DNA from 2 places in the Sinobaca sp. SA16-1 genome. Region 1 is predicted to be linked to the other one. Evidence: predicted binding sites of a transcription regulator. Region 1 holds the regulator's gene; the other holds the start of a gene.
The links. Region 1 encodes LexA, which represses DNA repair genes until DNA is damaged. Its sites were predicted from a motif close to CGAACATATGTTCG; they were not measured.

Region 1 (7,430 bases):
CGCCCCAAAAATCATAATCCGCCATATGTAGCGGAATATATACATCAACACTCCTGCTCCGAGAAGCAGGACTGCCCAGTACTGTAAATCCCCAACTGTCAACGTGCCCTCGGCAATCTGGTCTACTACCCTTCCTGCCGCGTAGGGGGGAAGCAGAGACAGAGCGGATACGAGCATTAATATGCCGATCCCCACGCTGTATGCCAGCCATTCTTTTTTAAAAAACCATCGCAGCGACCAGAAGATCTGCATGTCTCTCCCTGCTTTCTTGTTCGTTTGTCTAATTGTTTATTATCATACGCCATTTCCCTTTTTGCCTTCAAGAAAGGAGCTGCGTAAAGCGCAGAAAAAGCATAAAAAAACGCTCTCTGTATTAGAGAGCGCTGCTATTATTTTTTTGCATTTTTCAACTCTTTTTTTGTTTCCTTTTTTGATTCTTTTGTATCCTGCTGACGCTGCATAGCCTTCATCATCTGATTAATTTTCTTCTGTGAAGGGTTCTGCCCCATCTGCATCATCATAACCCGCAGCATCTGTTCATTAATAGGCGGGTTTTTCTTTAAGTAGTTCATCATTGTTTTTCTGGCGATAAAAAAACCAAGCGCTGCCCCTGCGATTAAACACAGTACGCCGACGAGTACAAACCAAAGCCAATCCATTCCGGCACTTCCTCCTTCTATTTCTAGTGAACATCCTTTTTATCCTTCGTGGATACTGTAAGGACCTCTAACATTATACCTTACTAACAGGCGGATGAAAAGAGCCTCCCAGTGATTTGCTTCAATTTCCAGATCCGTAAAAAAAGAAGCCTGGATCTCGTCCAGGCTTTGCTTTTTATTTTTGAAGCAGGTCTTTTACAATAGATACTACATTTTCGGTTGTAAAGCCATACTCTTCCATAATTTTATCTCCAGGAGCAGAAGCTCCAAATTCATCAATTCCGAGAACGGCGCCTTCTGTGCCTACGTACTTGTACCAAGGCATTGTTGATCCCATTTCCATACCTAGAGCTGGTACTCCTTTTAACAGCACGCTGTCTCTGTAGCTTTGCGGCTGGCGGTCAAAAGCAAGAAAATCGGGCATACTTACTACGTTAGCCGCAATTCCTTCCTGCTCAAGTGCGGCTTTGGCATCCACTGCCAGCGCCACTTCCGAACCGGTAGCCAGAAGCTGCACTTCTGGTGAACCAACAGATTCTACGATATATGCGCCTTTAGCTACGCCCTCTTCCGCTCTTTCAGCAGAAGTTGACAGCGTAGGAAGACCTTGTCTGGTTAGAGACAGAACGGTTGGGCCGCCTGTGCTCTCCAATGCCACTTTCCAGGCCGCGGATGTTTCATTGCCGTCGGCTGGACGGATGACGTGAACGCCCGGGATTGCACGAAGAGCAGCGATTTGTTCAACGGGTTCATGTGTTGGGCCGTCTTCTCCGACTGCAATGCTGTCATGTGTGAACACATACGTTACAGGCAGATTCATTAATGCACTTAAGCGAAGTGCCGGACGAAGGTAATCAGAGAACACCAGGAACGTGGATGCATATGGGTGTACGCCTCCGTGCAGCTTAAGACCGTTAAGTGCAGAAGCCATGGCGAATTCTCTTACGCCAAACCAGATGTTACGTCCTTTGTAATTATCTTTTGTAAAATCTGTTTCTTCTTTAATTAATGTCTTATTGGAAGAAGCCAGGTCAGCCGAGCCGCCGAATAACGATGGCACGTGCTTGGAAATGGCCTGAAGCGCATCGCCTGAAGCAGCACGCGTAGCTACCTTTTCATTCGTATAGGCGGGAAGTTCTTTTTCCCATCCTTCAGGAAGCTCCCCTTTTAGCGCCTTAATGAATTGTTCAGCATCTTTTGGGTGCTTTTTCTGGTAATCCGTAAACAAATCGTTCCATTCTTTTTCTTTGCGGGCGCCTGCTGCTTTTTTCTCAGCGAAAAAGGCCGTTACTTCTGCCGGTACGTGGAATTCTTCTTCGTATTCCCACTTGTACATTCCTTTGGCCAATGTAATTTCTTCAGCGCCAAGCGGAGCACCGTGTGCTGCGTTGGTACCGCCTTTATTAGGAGAGCCGTAACCGATTGTCGTTTTGACTTCGATTAAAGTTGGCTTGCCTGCTTGCTTTGCTTCTTCAATTGCTTCTTTAATAGCTTTCGTATCATTGCCATCTTTTACGAGGATGGTGTGCCAGCCATATGCATCATAACGCTGCATGACATTTTCGGAAAATGACTGGTGCAGATCGCCATCGAGCGAAATATCGTTGGAATCATAAAGCACAATCAGGCGGTCCAGGTTCAGGTGACCGGCTAAAGAAGCGGACTCTGAACTGACCCCTTCCATGATATCCCCATCGCCGCATAGAACATATGTATAATGATCTACGAGCGGGAAGCTGCTTTTGTTGTAAGTAGCTGCCATATGGCGCTCTGCCATAGCCATGCCTGTTGCCATCGCAAGCCCCTGGCCAAGCGGACCGGTGGTGGCTTCAACGCCTGGTGTATGGCCGTATTCCGGGTGTCCCGGAGTTTTGCTTCCCCACTGTCTGAAGTTCTGAAGCTCTTCCAGAGAAAGGTCATAGCCGGTAAGATGAAGCAGGCTGTATAAAAGCATAGAGCCGTGTCCCGCGGATAGAACAAAACGGTCGCGGTTAAACCATTCCGGGTTGCCAGGATTATGATTCATGCACTCTGTCCACAAAGTAAAGGCCATTGGTGCCGCTCCCATAGGTAATCCCGGGTGACCGGAATTAGCCCGTTCAATGCTATCGATCGATAACGTACGAATCGTATTAATAGCTAAATTTTCTAATTGCGTCGCTGTAGTCTGCGCTGCCATAATCGTATTCTCCCCTTGTCTCTGTTTAGTAATTAACGTCCATCCATGAATAAATAATAAACGCTTTCTTTTTATTATACAAGAATCGCGGCGAAATACGTGGAATTTTTCTAAATCGTGCCGGCTTTCTTTTGACAGGCCGGATCTACCATCTCCGCTGTTTCTAATTCCTTTTGTTTAACGGAGTTGTAACCACGTTAAAAAGACCATCCTCTATTGTTTTAACGAAAATGGTCTTCCGGATTCCGCTCTTCGGGCAGCGGCTCATATACGAATATAATATCATTACGCCAGATGAAGAATATATTTGTGTGCCACGCTATCTGGAGCGGTACACTTTACGTTCTTTCTTTGATCGGTCCAGCTTATCGGGGGTAACGTCAGCGCCTTCAGGATCCACTACTTTAACCGAATGAAGCTGGTCTTTAAATGACGAACGGAAACTCTGCAGGTATTCTTCTCTCAGTTCGTGCTGTTCTATGCTCTCAGACTCCGTCAGGCCGGTTGTCTTCGCGCGCTGGGACAGCTCATTAATGCGTGCAATTTTGTCTTGGGATAACATGATATTCCCCCCTTTTATGTTCGTTTCCATGAATATCCTTCTATATTAATGGTACTTATATACCCGCTTTTATGCAAACGGAACCATCTTTGTTCTGGAGGGATAGGAAGGTATAGGGCCTCACCAAAGGCGCTCAGCCTTCACTACGACTGTTCATCTTCTTTTTTCATATGCTCCCGGTAGCGCCGGTGCACCGTGGCTTTAGATACATCGTATCCGAGTCCGCGCAGGGTCGCGGCAATATCATAAAAGGGAAGGTCCCGCTGACGGAGCCTGATGATCTCTTCTATCGGCACTTCTTTTTTTACACGCTCTCCCTGGCCCCGGTTTTTTAAATTCTTATCGGGGCGGTAGCCATTTTCTACTGCCCGCTTCATTCCGCGCTTGATCTTAAAATTATGCAGCCTGCGCTGATGCTCCTCCACGATGGAGAGTATATCAATCAGCATACTGTCTGACTCAGATAATTCAAGCACGCCGTTTTCCCGGACGGAATAAATTGTTACTCCACTTTTGTGGAGGGCGTGAAGGACCGCTACTTTTGCATGGCCTCTTCCAAGTCTCGTATCATCCTGCACGCACAAAATAGAAGCCTTTCCTGACGAAAAGTCTTCAAGCATCTCCAGCAGCCCTTCTCTTTCCATAGAATAGCCGCTCTGTTCTTCTTTGATTGTTTTATAAATAGGCAGATTGTTTCTCTTGGCAAGAGATGTCAATTCCTCCACCTGCCGCTCCAGAGAAGTCTGCTGTTCTTTCTTTTCGGTACTCACCCTGCAGTAGATAATGCACTTCTCCATCGTCCCACTTCACCTTCTGATTACTTTCATTAGTCCAGGGTATAATTCACCCATTGATAGGCGGTTAATTCCTGTTCGATCTGAAGCTCTTCTGCTTCCTCCGTTATATCGTCTTCATAAACAAAACCTGCTTCTGCATCTGGTGCATTAATCTGGACGGCTATAATTAGAAATAAAATTGATGCTGCAAATAGTAATAATATCATCCATTCCTGCATCGTTACATTCGTTATTTTTGAAATCATTGTAATTCCCCCGTTTTTAAGAATGTGTGTTCCCTTTTTTAAAAGTATAATAAGAACTTCTGTTCCCGTCAAGTAAAATTAGAACGGATGTTTGCATGTTCGTATTATTCATGATACAATTTTTTAAAATAACATTACACGCACAGGAGGTGCCGGGACTTTGACTAAATTATCAAAACGACAAGAACAAATACTTGACTATATAAAAGGGGAAGTACGTCTAAAAGGCTATCCCCCGTCTGTCCGGGAAATCGGAGAAGCTGTGGGACTCGCTTCCAGTTCTACCGTGCACGGACATTTATCCAGGCTTGAAAGCAAAGGTTTTATTCGACGCGATCCTACTAAACCAAGAGCAATAGAGGTGCTGTCTTTTGAAGATGCACCGCCTGAAATATCCGAAAGCTCTGCTGTGTACGTTCCGATGCTCGGTAAAGTTACAGCCGGTGAACCCATTACAGCTATCGAAAACATAGAGGAATACATTCCTCTTCCGGAACGTATGGTGGCAAATGAACATGAGAATGTTTTTGTCCTTACTATTCAGGGGGAAAGTATGATTGAAGCCGGTATTTACGATAAAGACCTGGTTATTGTCAGACAGCAGCAGACAGCAAACAACGGAGACATTATTGTAGCAATGACCGAAGAGCTCGAAGCGACCGTAAAGCGTTTTTACAGGGAGAGCGGTTATATCCGCCTGCAGCCTGAAAATGCAGCCATGGACCCTATTATTCTTGATGACTGTACTGTTCTTGGTAAAGTCATCGGCGTTTTCCGCACCATTCATTAACGAATAGAAAACGGCTTCCTTCATTATTGAAGAAAGCCGTTTTTTCATTGAGAGGTTTTGAAAAAACCTGTTGTGGTATACAAATATATAATTAAATACAGCTATGATCATGGAAAGGAGATAAGCCATTGCTCTATATTAAATGCCATTCATGCGGCAAAGAAACAAAAGCAGAGGTGCAGATGCCGGCTTCTGATCTAAGCGATGCTGCTATTGATCAGGAATACCAGAATTGCCCTCAGTGCGGCAGTCCTATTAAGCTGCTTGCCGATGATATATACGAAAAATAGAATGCCCACTGGGTATTCTATTTTTATTTGCTTCTTTTTTTCTATTGTTCACCAGTTAGTCATTTTTTTCGCTGTTTTGTCACTTTTTAGACATTGATTTCACGTCTCTAATGCGGTTTAATAGGAATAAGGCAAACAACGCTCACTATTTCACAAGAGCGGAATCTATACTAATCAGGAGATGTTGAAATGGCTGCATCTAATATAATGGAACGTGTATTTAACAGTACATTATTTATCGGCGTAATTTCCGCTGTGCTTGCTAACTTAATTTTGATCGATATTCTCCATTTTCAGGAGACTCTCGCTCTTACTATACTGGTTCTGGTGTTCATTTTTCTTCTCGTATTTACCGCAGTAAAATCTATCTTTTTTCTATTTCTTGATGTCGTAAGGCATTAAAAAAGCGTCCCCTGCAGGGAACGCTTTTTTTTATTCTTCTGGTTCTGGTTCTTTTACCGGCTTGGTGTCTTCTCTTAAGTTAAACCCGGTTAATTCTTCATAAGAAGTGGTGCGATAGGTTTCATAATGCTTTTCTACTTCTTTATCAACATCTTTTTGAGAAAGTACATTATGACGTAGAATAAGATCCCATAAAATTTTGTTTCTTGCCTGCTCGATAGAAAGCTGACTCGCTAAATCCATAATCATATCTTCTGTATTTCTTCCACTTACCATATTCGTTCCATCCCCTTTCCGTATGCCATTATCCTACAGTATACCGTATCCTTCAAGGGAGAGTCCTTGTCCCTTGTATTCCATCTTAAAATTGTGCGCTTTCTGCCTGGAGGTGCTTCAAATCGGTTCTTCCTGCTTCATCGTTTTGATATCCCGGGAACCGGGAAGAGAACAAAGAGACCATTTAAACAAAGGAGAGATACATGTGGATATTATTAAAAAGTTTGTTGACCATCATATGGACAAATATAAAGAAGGAAATACGTTTGAAGCCGATGACGCTTTTCGACGGGACCAAAAGGAAGTTGCTGATTCATTGGGCCTTAACCTGCAGGACCCGGCGGATGAACGATTATTCCGGTCATTTGAGAGTATGGTAAAAGATTACGCTAACGGCACTAACTCGTACGATGAAATTGAGCATAAAGCAGTTGAAATCCAAAAAAAATAATCATCTAAAGCTCTCACGCTTGAGAGCTTTTTTATTTTGTTACTTTTGTAACGACGGTATAATGCTCATCTGTATGCTTTATAACCTGCTGAATCTCCGCATGCTGGAATTCTTCGGCATACTCCAACATTAACTTTTCTATTTCGACTGGAAGAAACCCCGCATCTTTTAAAAAAAGATCATGGTATAACTCTTCTGTCATATTATCTCCCCGCTTTCTTGTTTTCTTCTTCTATTATAAAAGATTTTTTCTTCATATTCGCGGTTTTAAACCGATACATAGAAAAAGCTAATAAAATGCAACCTTTTTTAGGAAATATCGACTATAATAAAGTAAACTATTTACCATAATTATGAATATATAGATACAGGAGGACTAACGTGAAAAAATTTATAGTAGGAATTGCTATAGCCGGTATTATGGGCGCTGTCACTTCCTGCGGCATCGCCTGACAGCTGCCGGGTTTCCTGTCGTTCAGTCCGTATCCACCCTACATATTAGAAAGAGCCTGTTCCCTTAGGGGCACAGGCTCTTTTCTGCAGTATACGTATTAAATAAACAGGTTAATGTTGGACTCTTCTGCTTCTGCCAGGTAAGTAGCGACACCGGCGTAATCCAGTCCATCAATCAATTCTTCTTCTTTGAGTCCCATGACGTCCATAGACATTGTGCAGGCCACCATTTTTACATCCAGGTCCTGGGCCATTTCAATCATCTCTTTCAAAGAAGACACATTATGATTTTTCATCATTTTTTTCATCATTTTCGGTCCCATACC
Region 2 (7,430 bases), on a different contig from region 1:
GTTCCGACATAAGTAACGGACGCTCCCTGCTTCTCCAGATACCGGCACGGTTCCAGTATGGCGGGGTGTTCAATCGTCGTCGTAATAATATGGCACGGTTTTGTTCCGCAGCGCTCAAATATCCCTTTTAGCACATGGTTGTTCGCTTCGGTTCCGCCGCTCGTAAATATAAGTTCGTCCGGATCGGCTCCAATAAAGGCAGCCACACGCGTCCGTGCGGTCTCAACCGCCTGTTTCGCTTCGGTTCCAGCCCAGTGGGAGGCGGAAGGGTTGCCGTAGGAACGCTTCATCCAGTAGGAAAGAACGTTTTTTACATTGGGGGAAAGCGGAGTGCTGGCATTGTAATCCATATAAACCTGATGCATGATAGATCCCGCCTTTCTATAATATCTAGTATTCATATTTTAGCATACGCCCTGCAGGCAGATATCTGGAAAGTGGGGATATTTTCATTTGTTACATGCTTCTTTCATGCTAGAATAAAGGAAGTATGTTCATCGTAATGGAGGATACATAGACCGGCCGGCGCGAATACTGCAAAGACAGCACCCACAGCACATAATGGAGTGGATTATATATGGGATGGAATAAAAAAGCGGCCGCGGCGCTCACAGGAGCTGCGCTGGTCGTGGGAGCAGGAGGCGTCGTTATAGGCGCCAATCTGCCGGGTACCGGTTCTGGTTCATCCGGCAGCACGAACCAGGCCTCTACCGGAAATGGACACATGGAAGACATGGAGCGGTTCGAGCAGGTGTATAACACAATCAGTGAAGATTACATGGATGAAGTGGACTCCGGCCAGCTGATGGAAGGAGCTATGGAAGGAATGATCGAAGAACTGGGCGATCCCCATTCCTCCTACATGAATCAGGAAATGGCAGATGAATTTACCCAGTCGCTGGAATCTTCTTTTGAAGGAATCGGGGCAGAAGTCAGCCTCGTGGATAATACCGTCACAATTGTGGCGCCATTCAGGGATTCCCCGGCGGAACAGGCAGGCCTGCAGCCTAACGACCAGGTGCTCGAAGTTGACGGGGAGTCGACGGAAGGTGAAACCCTTAACGAAACGGTACTCCGCATCCGCGGCGAGCAGGGGACGGAAGTTACGCTTACCGTGCAGCGCTCGGGAAGCAGTGAACCTTTTGATGTTGTAGTCGAGCGTGATGAGATTCCTGTAGAAACCGTACAATCTGAAATCATAGAAGAAGACGGCGTCCAGGTCGGTCATCTTGCGTTAACCTCTTTCGGAGAGAGTACGGCTTCTGAATTTGAAGAACAGCTTGCCTCTCTGGAAGAAGAAGGCATGGAGGCGCTCGTTATCGATGTGCGCGGCAACCCGGGCGGCTTTTTAAATGCCGTGGAGGAAATAGGTGAGCTCGTTATCGCAAGCGACAAGCCGCTCGTGCAGATTGAAGACCGCAATGAGCAGGTGGAGGAATTTACGAGTGATCTTTCCGAACCGAAAGACTATCCAATTGTCGGGGTGATTGATGAAGGAAGTGTTTCTGCTTCCGAGATTCTGGCAGGTGCCTTAAAAGAAGCCGGCGGCTATGACCTGGTCGGCCAGAAGACGTACGGAAAAGGAACCGTTCAGCAGTCGATGGAGCTTGGGGACGGCAGTCAGCTGAAGCTGTCGATGTTTAAATGGCTCACACCTGACGGAAACTGGGTGGACGGCGAAGGCGTAGAGCCAACAATCGAAGCCGAACAGCCTGATTACTTTACTTCTGCGGCACTTGATCCAGAGAATCCATTGGAACCCGACCAGGTAGGCGAAGAAATCGAAACCGCCCAGTCGATGCTGCAGGGACTCGGCTATGAGCCGGGCCGCTCCGACGGGTATTTCAATGAGGAAACCGAAGCAGCCGTACAGGCTTTCCAGGAGGAAGAGGATCTGGAAGCAAGCGGCATTATTGATGAGGAGACAGCAGAAGCGCTGAACCAGGCCCTGCTCGAAAATATCCGTGATCCGGAAAACGACGATCAGCTTGAGCGTGCCCTGCAGGAAGCAGCCGAGCAGTCATCTGAATAAACAAACTGCAGGCAGGGCGTGTCCTGCCTGTTCTTTTCTTCATGAATACAGAAGGTTTACCAACTAAGTCAAAGGATAGGAAAGGAAGGTGCTTCATTGGACTGGACAATGTGGTTATGGGAAATAGCGAGGGCCATTGGCTGGTTTTTCGCCAACCCTCTTACATATGTGATTATCGGAGCGGCACTATTGATAGGTTCGAAAAGAGTAAAACAGGAACGGAAAGATTTTAAAACGAGGCTGTACCCACCGCTTTATGATGTGCTTGTTTCTGTCGGGCCGGGCATTCTTTACGGCCTGCTTATATCGGTGCTGATTCTTATTTCAGGGCTTTTCGTGCCATTGGAAGTACTTGTCCTGGCAGGGCTGTTATGGATTCTGTTTATTGTCACAGGTCTCCTGCGCTTTGCCACACCGGCTCACGTGTTTGGACTGAGCCTAATAGCCGCGTATGTGGTTCCGCTTGTCTGGAACCCGTCCAGCGGCTTCTGGGGCGGCGTGGTATCGTCCCTGGAAGCAGCGGACCTGCGTCCGGTGCTCGTACTGATCGCACTGCTCGTTCTCGGAGAAGGGCTGCTTCTGCTTCGCACAAAGCGCCATCATACTTCTCCATATTTGTTTAAAACCCCGCGCGGAAAATGGCAGGGGGCCCACCGCTTAAAGCGTGTATGGCTGCTTCCTGCATTTATTCTCGTACCGGGAGACGCGCTTCAGGCCGCAGGCTGGTGGCCGTTGTTTCCTATAGAAGGAACCGGGCTGTCGCTGCTGTTGTTTCCGTTTGCTGCTGCCCTCAAGCTGAATATTATCGGAAGCGTTCCCCAGCAGGCGGTCCGCCGTACCGGCGGGAAAGTGCTGCTGTGGGGGTTTGTTCTTGCCGCCGCGGCCGGTGCCGGCTACCTGGTGGATTATCCGGTCTACATTGCCGCTGCAGCGGCGCTTCTCGGAAGAGAGTGGATTACCTGGTCCCAGAAGCGTCTGGAAACATCCAGCCGGCCGATTTATACCGTGCCGGACCGCGGCCTGCGCGTAGCGGGCATCCTTCCTTACTCCCCGGCTGAGAAAATGGATATCAAGCCGGGTGAAATTATTACGAGAGTAAACGGACAGACGGTTACGAATGAAAATGACCTGTATCAGGCAATTCAGCTCAATTCCGCCTACAGCAAAATCGGCGTCGTCGACCTGAATCAGGAGCTGCGCTATACGCAGATTGCCGTTTATGCAAACGAACATTACCTGCTTGGCTTATTGCTTGTAAAACAAGAGTAGGATGCTTATACTTTATAGAACCAGACGAAAAGACCATCTTCCGAAGATGGTCTTTTACGTCTTTAAGAAACGAACGTGCATTCGTTTTTTGCGTTTGGAAACCGCATATATGTGGTATAATAGAGCAGACTAATAGACGGGAAATAAAGAATAATATAGGAATATGGAGGCGGAGCACGCCATGAGCGAAGCATTTGAATTAGTATCCGAATACAAGCCGGAAGGCGATCAGCCGAATGCCATAAAAGCATTAAATAAAGGACTCCGTGAAGGGAAAAAGTATCAGACGCTGCTCGGAGCGACAGGAACGGGAAAGACATTTACCGTGTCGAATGTCGTGCAGGAGATTAAGAAGCCGACTCTGGTTATTGCCCACAACAAAACGCTGGCGGGCCAGCTGTACAGCGAATTCAAAGAACTCTTTCCGAACAACGCGGTGGAGTATTTTGTCAGTTACTATGATTACTATCAGCCGGAAGCCTACATTCCGCAGACCGATATGTTTATTGAAAAAGATGCCAGCATTAATGATGAAATTGATAAGCTCCGCCACTCCGCTACAAGCTCCCTGTTTGAGCGTGAGGATGTAATCGTTGTTGCAAGTGTGTCGTGCATTTACGGACTTGGTTCCCCGGAAGACTACCGGGACCTTGTGCTGTCGCTCCGCAAAGATATGGAAATGGAGCGCAATGAGCTGCTGCGCCGACTCGTCGATATTCAATACGACCGCAACGATATAAACTTTGTACGCGGAACGTTCCGCGTACGCGGCGATGTGGTGGAAATTTTCCCGGCGTCCCGTGATGAACAGTGCATCCGCGTGGAATTTTTCGGGGATGAAATTGACCGTATTACAGAAGTGAATGCACTTACAGGGGAAATCAACGGAGAACGCAGCCACGTCGCGATTTTTCCAGCCTCCCACTTCGTAACAAGAGAAGAAAAGCTTAACAAAGCGATTATCAATATAGAAAAAGAGCTCGAGCAGCAGCTGGCCGTATTCCGGTCCGAAGATAAACTGCTGGAAGCACAGCGGCTCGAACAGCGGACGAGGTACGATATCGAAATGATGCAGGAAATGGGATTCTGTTCCGGAATTGAAAACTACTCCCGTCACCTCACGTTCCGCAACCCGGGAGATTCACCGTATACCCTGCTTGATTTCTTTCCGGACGATTTTCTCATCGTTGTTGATGAGTCCCACGTCACGCTGCCTCAAGTGCGGGGCATGTACAACGGGGACCGGGCGAGAAAAGAAGTGCTCGTCAACCATGGTTTCCGTCTGCCGTCGGCCATGGACAACCGTCCGCTCAAGTTTGACGAATTTCAGGAACGCATTCATCAGGCGCTGTTTATCTCTGCGACTCCCGGAGCGTTCGAAGAAGAACATACGCCGGAAATGATTGAACAGATTATCCGTCCGACCGGTTTAATTGATCCGACAATCGACATCCGTCCGATTGAAGGGCAGATTGATGACCTGATAGGTGAAATCAACGAACGGGCTGCGAGGAATGAGCGCGTCCTGATCACAACGCTCACAAAGAAAATGTCGGAAGACCTGACCGATTATTTAAAAGAAGTCGGGATCCGCGTGAAGTATCTGCACTCTGATATAAAGACGCTGGACCGCATCGACATTGTCCGGCAGCTGCGCATGGGGCACTTTGATGCGCTCGTAGGGATTAACTTATTAAGAGAAGGGCTCGATATTCCGGAAGTATCGCTCGTTACCATTCTCGATGCAGATAAAGAAGGATTCCTGCGTGCCGAGCGTTCATTGATTCAGACGATGGGACGGGCTGCACGAAATGCCAACGGGCACGTCATCATGTACGCCAACCGAATTACAAAATCGATGGATATTGCTATATCCGAAACGAACCGGCGCCGCGAAATACAGCTGGCGTATAACGAAGAGCACGGCATTACGCCGAAAACGATCCAGAAATCCATCCCGGCATTAATTAAGGCGACTATTGTGACCGAAGATGGGGAAGAAGTGGAACAGGTACCAATGCTTTCGAAAATGAACAAAACCGAACGCCGGAAATATGCAGATGAGCTTGAGGCGGAAATGAAGCAGGCAGCAAGAGACCTGCAGTTTGAACGGGCCGCCGAGCTTCGTGACCTCGTTCTTGAATTAAAAGCGGAAGGATAGATAGAATGGCACTGGAAAATTTACAAATAAAAGGCGCACGCTCCCATAATCTAAAGAACGTGGATATTACGATCCCAAGAGATAAATTGATTGTATTTACAGGACTGTCGGGCTCAGGGAAATCCTCCCTGGCTTTTGATACGATATATGCGGAAGGGCAGAGACGTTACGTAGAATCGCTCTCCGCTTATGCCCGCCAGTTTCTCGGGCAGATGGACAAGCCGGACGTGGACTCTATTGAAGGGCTCTCTCCGGCCATTTCCATTGACCAGAAAACAACAAGCAAAAACCCCCGTTCCACCGTAGGAACGGTTACGGAAATTTATGACTACCTGCGGCTGCTGTTTGCCCGTATTGGCCGTCCGGTTTGTCCAAACCACGGGATTGAAATTGCCTCCCAGACTGTTCAGCAGATGGTGGACCGTATGATGGACTATCCGGAACGGACGAAAATGCAGATTCTCTCCCCGCTTATTTCGGGACGCAAAGGCGAGCATGTGAAAGTGCTTGAAGACCTGAAAAAAGAAGGTTATGTTCGTGTTCGTGTGGATGGAGAAATGCGTGAAGTCAGCGATGAGATTAAGCTGGAAAAAAATAAAAAGCACAGCATCGAAGCTGTTATTGACCGGGTCGTTATTAAAGCCGATGTAGAAACAAGGCTTGCCGACTCATTAGAAACGGCCCTTCGTCTTGGAGACGGCCAGGCAAAAATTGATGTCATTGGGGAAGAAGAACTGTTGTTCAGCCAGCATCATGCCTGCCCGCAATGCGGATTTTCCATCGGCGAGCTGGAGCCGCGCCTGTTTTCCTTTAACAGCCCGTTTGGCGCCTGTCCGTCATGCGACGGTCTTGGAACAAAGCTGGAAGTGGACAGAGAACTGGTAATTCCCGATCCGGATCTGACGTTAAATGAGCATGCGATCGCCGCATGGAAACCGACCAGTTCCCAGTACTATCCACAGCTGCTTGAATCGGTATGCCGCCACTTTGGCATTAAGATGAACGTCCCGGTCAAGAAAATCCCGGAAAAGAAAATGGATATTCTGTTAAACGGAAGCACAGAGGAAAAAATGACGTTCCGGTATGAAAATGACCGGGGCGGGGTAAGAGAGCGCAAGATTTATTTTGAAGGCGTGCTGGAAAACATCAACCGCCGTTATCATGAAACAAGCTCCGACTACATCAGGGAGCAGATGGAACAGTACATGACGAGCAAGCCCTGCCCTACCTGCAAAGGCCACCGCCTCCGTAAAGAAAGTTTGTCGGTGAAAATTAACGATCACCACGTCGGCCAGGTAACCGATATGAGCATAAAGAACGCAATGGAATTTTTCGGCGAATCTCTTCATTTAACAGACAAAGAAAAAGAAATTGCGAACATGATTCTCCGCGAAATCGAAGAACGCCTCGGCTTCTTAAACAACGTCGGGCTTGATTACCTGACGCTGAGCCGTGCAGCGGGCACGCTTTCCGGCGGGGAAGCGCAGCGTATCCGCCTTGCCACCCAGATCGGTTCTTCCTTGATGGGTGTACTTTATATACTCGATGAGCCGTCGATCGGCCTTCATCAGCGCGATAACGACCGCCTGATTGCCACCCTGCAGCGCATGAGGGATCTTGGCAATACGTTAATTGTTGTCGAGCATGACGAAGACACGATGCTTGCCGCTGATCATATCGTTGATATCGGTCCGGGGGCAGGCATGCACGGCGGTTATATTATTTCGGAAGGCACGCCGGAAGAAATTATGGCAGACGAGAACTCCCTGACCGGCCAGTATTTATCCGGTGCACGATTTATTCCGCTGCCGGCTGAACGCCGGAAGCCGCAGGACCGCTGGCTGAAAATTAAAGGCGCCTCCGAAAACAATCTAAAGCGGGTAAATGCTGACTTTCCACTGGGACTGTTTACCGCTATTACAGGCGTTTCCGGTTCCGGGAAAAGTACGCTGATTAATGATATCCTCT

Region 2: a site for LexA is predicted at 3,372-3,385, ahead of uvrB (excinuclease ABC subunit UvrB). Genes of this name have one in related genera too.

What each region holds. Positions count from the first base shown of each region.
Region 1 covers NZ_JCAKFL010000003.1:627,792-635,221, reverse strand. Annotated here, with positions in the region: gene AC5W2J_RS11205 (ABC transporter ATP-binding protein) at 1-252, opposite strand, end outside; gene AC5W2J_RS11200 (YneF family protein) at 390-659, opposite strand; gene tkt (transketolase) at 835-2,838, opposite strand; gene AC5W2J_RS11190 (DUF896 domain-containing protein) at 3,158-3,400, opposite strand; gene AC5W2J_RS11185 (YneB family resolvase-like protein) at 3,544-4,197, opposite strand; gene AC5W2J_RS11180 (hypothetical protein) at 4,227-4,442, opposite strand; gene lexA (transcriptional repressor LexA) at 4,603-5,232, shown strand; gene AC5W2J_RS11170 (hypothetical protein) at 5,361-5,522, shown strand; gene AC5W2J_RS11165 (hypothetical protein) at 5,712-5,924, shown strand; gene AC5W2J_RS11160 (hypothetical protein) at 5,955-6,200, opposite strand; gene AC5W2J_RS11155 (hypothetical protein) at 6,406-6,651, shown strand; gene AC5W2J_RS11150 (hypothetical protein) at 6,683-6,853, opposite strand; gene AC5W2J_RS11145 (DsrE/DsrF/DrsH-like family protein) at 7,203-7,430, opposite strand, start outside.
Region 2 covers NZ_JCAKFL010000001.1:47,880-55,309, reverse strand. Annotated here, with positions in the region: gene AC5W2J_RS00280 (cysteine desulfurase family protein) at 1-365, opposite strand, end outside; gene AC5W2J_RS00275 (S41 family peptidase) at 578-2,032, shown strand; gene AC5W2J_RS00270 (PDZ domain-containing protein) at 2,129-3,301, shown strand; gene uvrB (excinuclease ABC subunit UvrB) at 3,483-5,462, shown strand; gene uvrA (excinuclease ABC subunit UvrA) at 5,468-7,430, shown strand, end outside.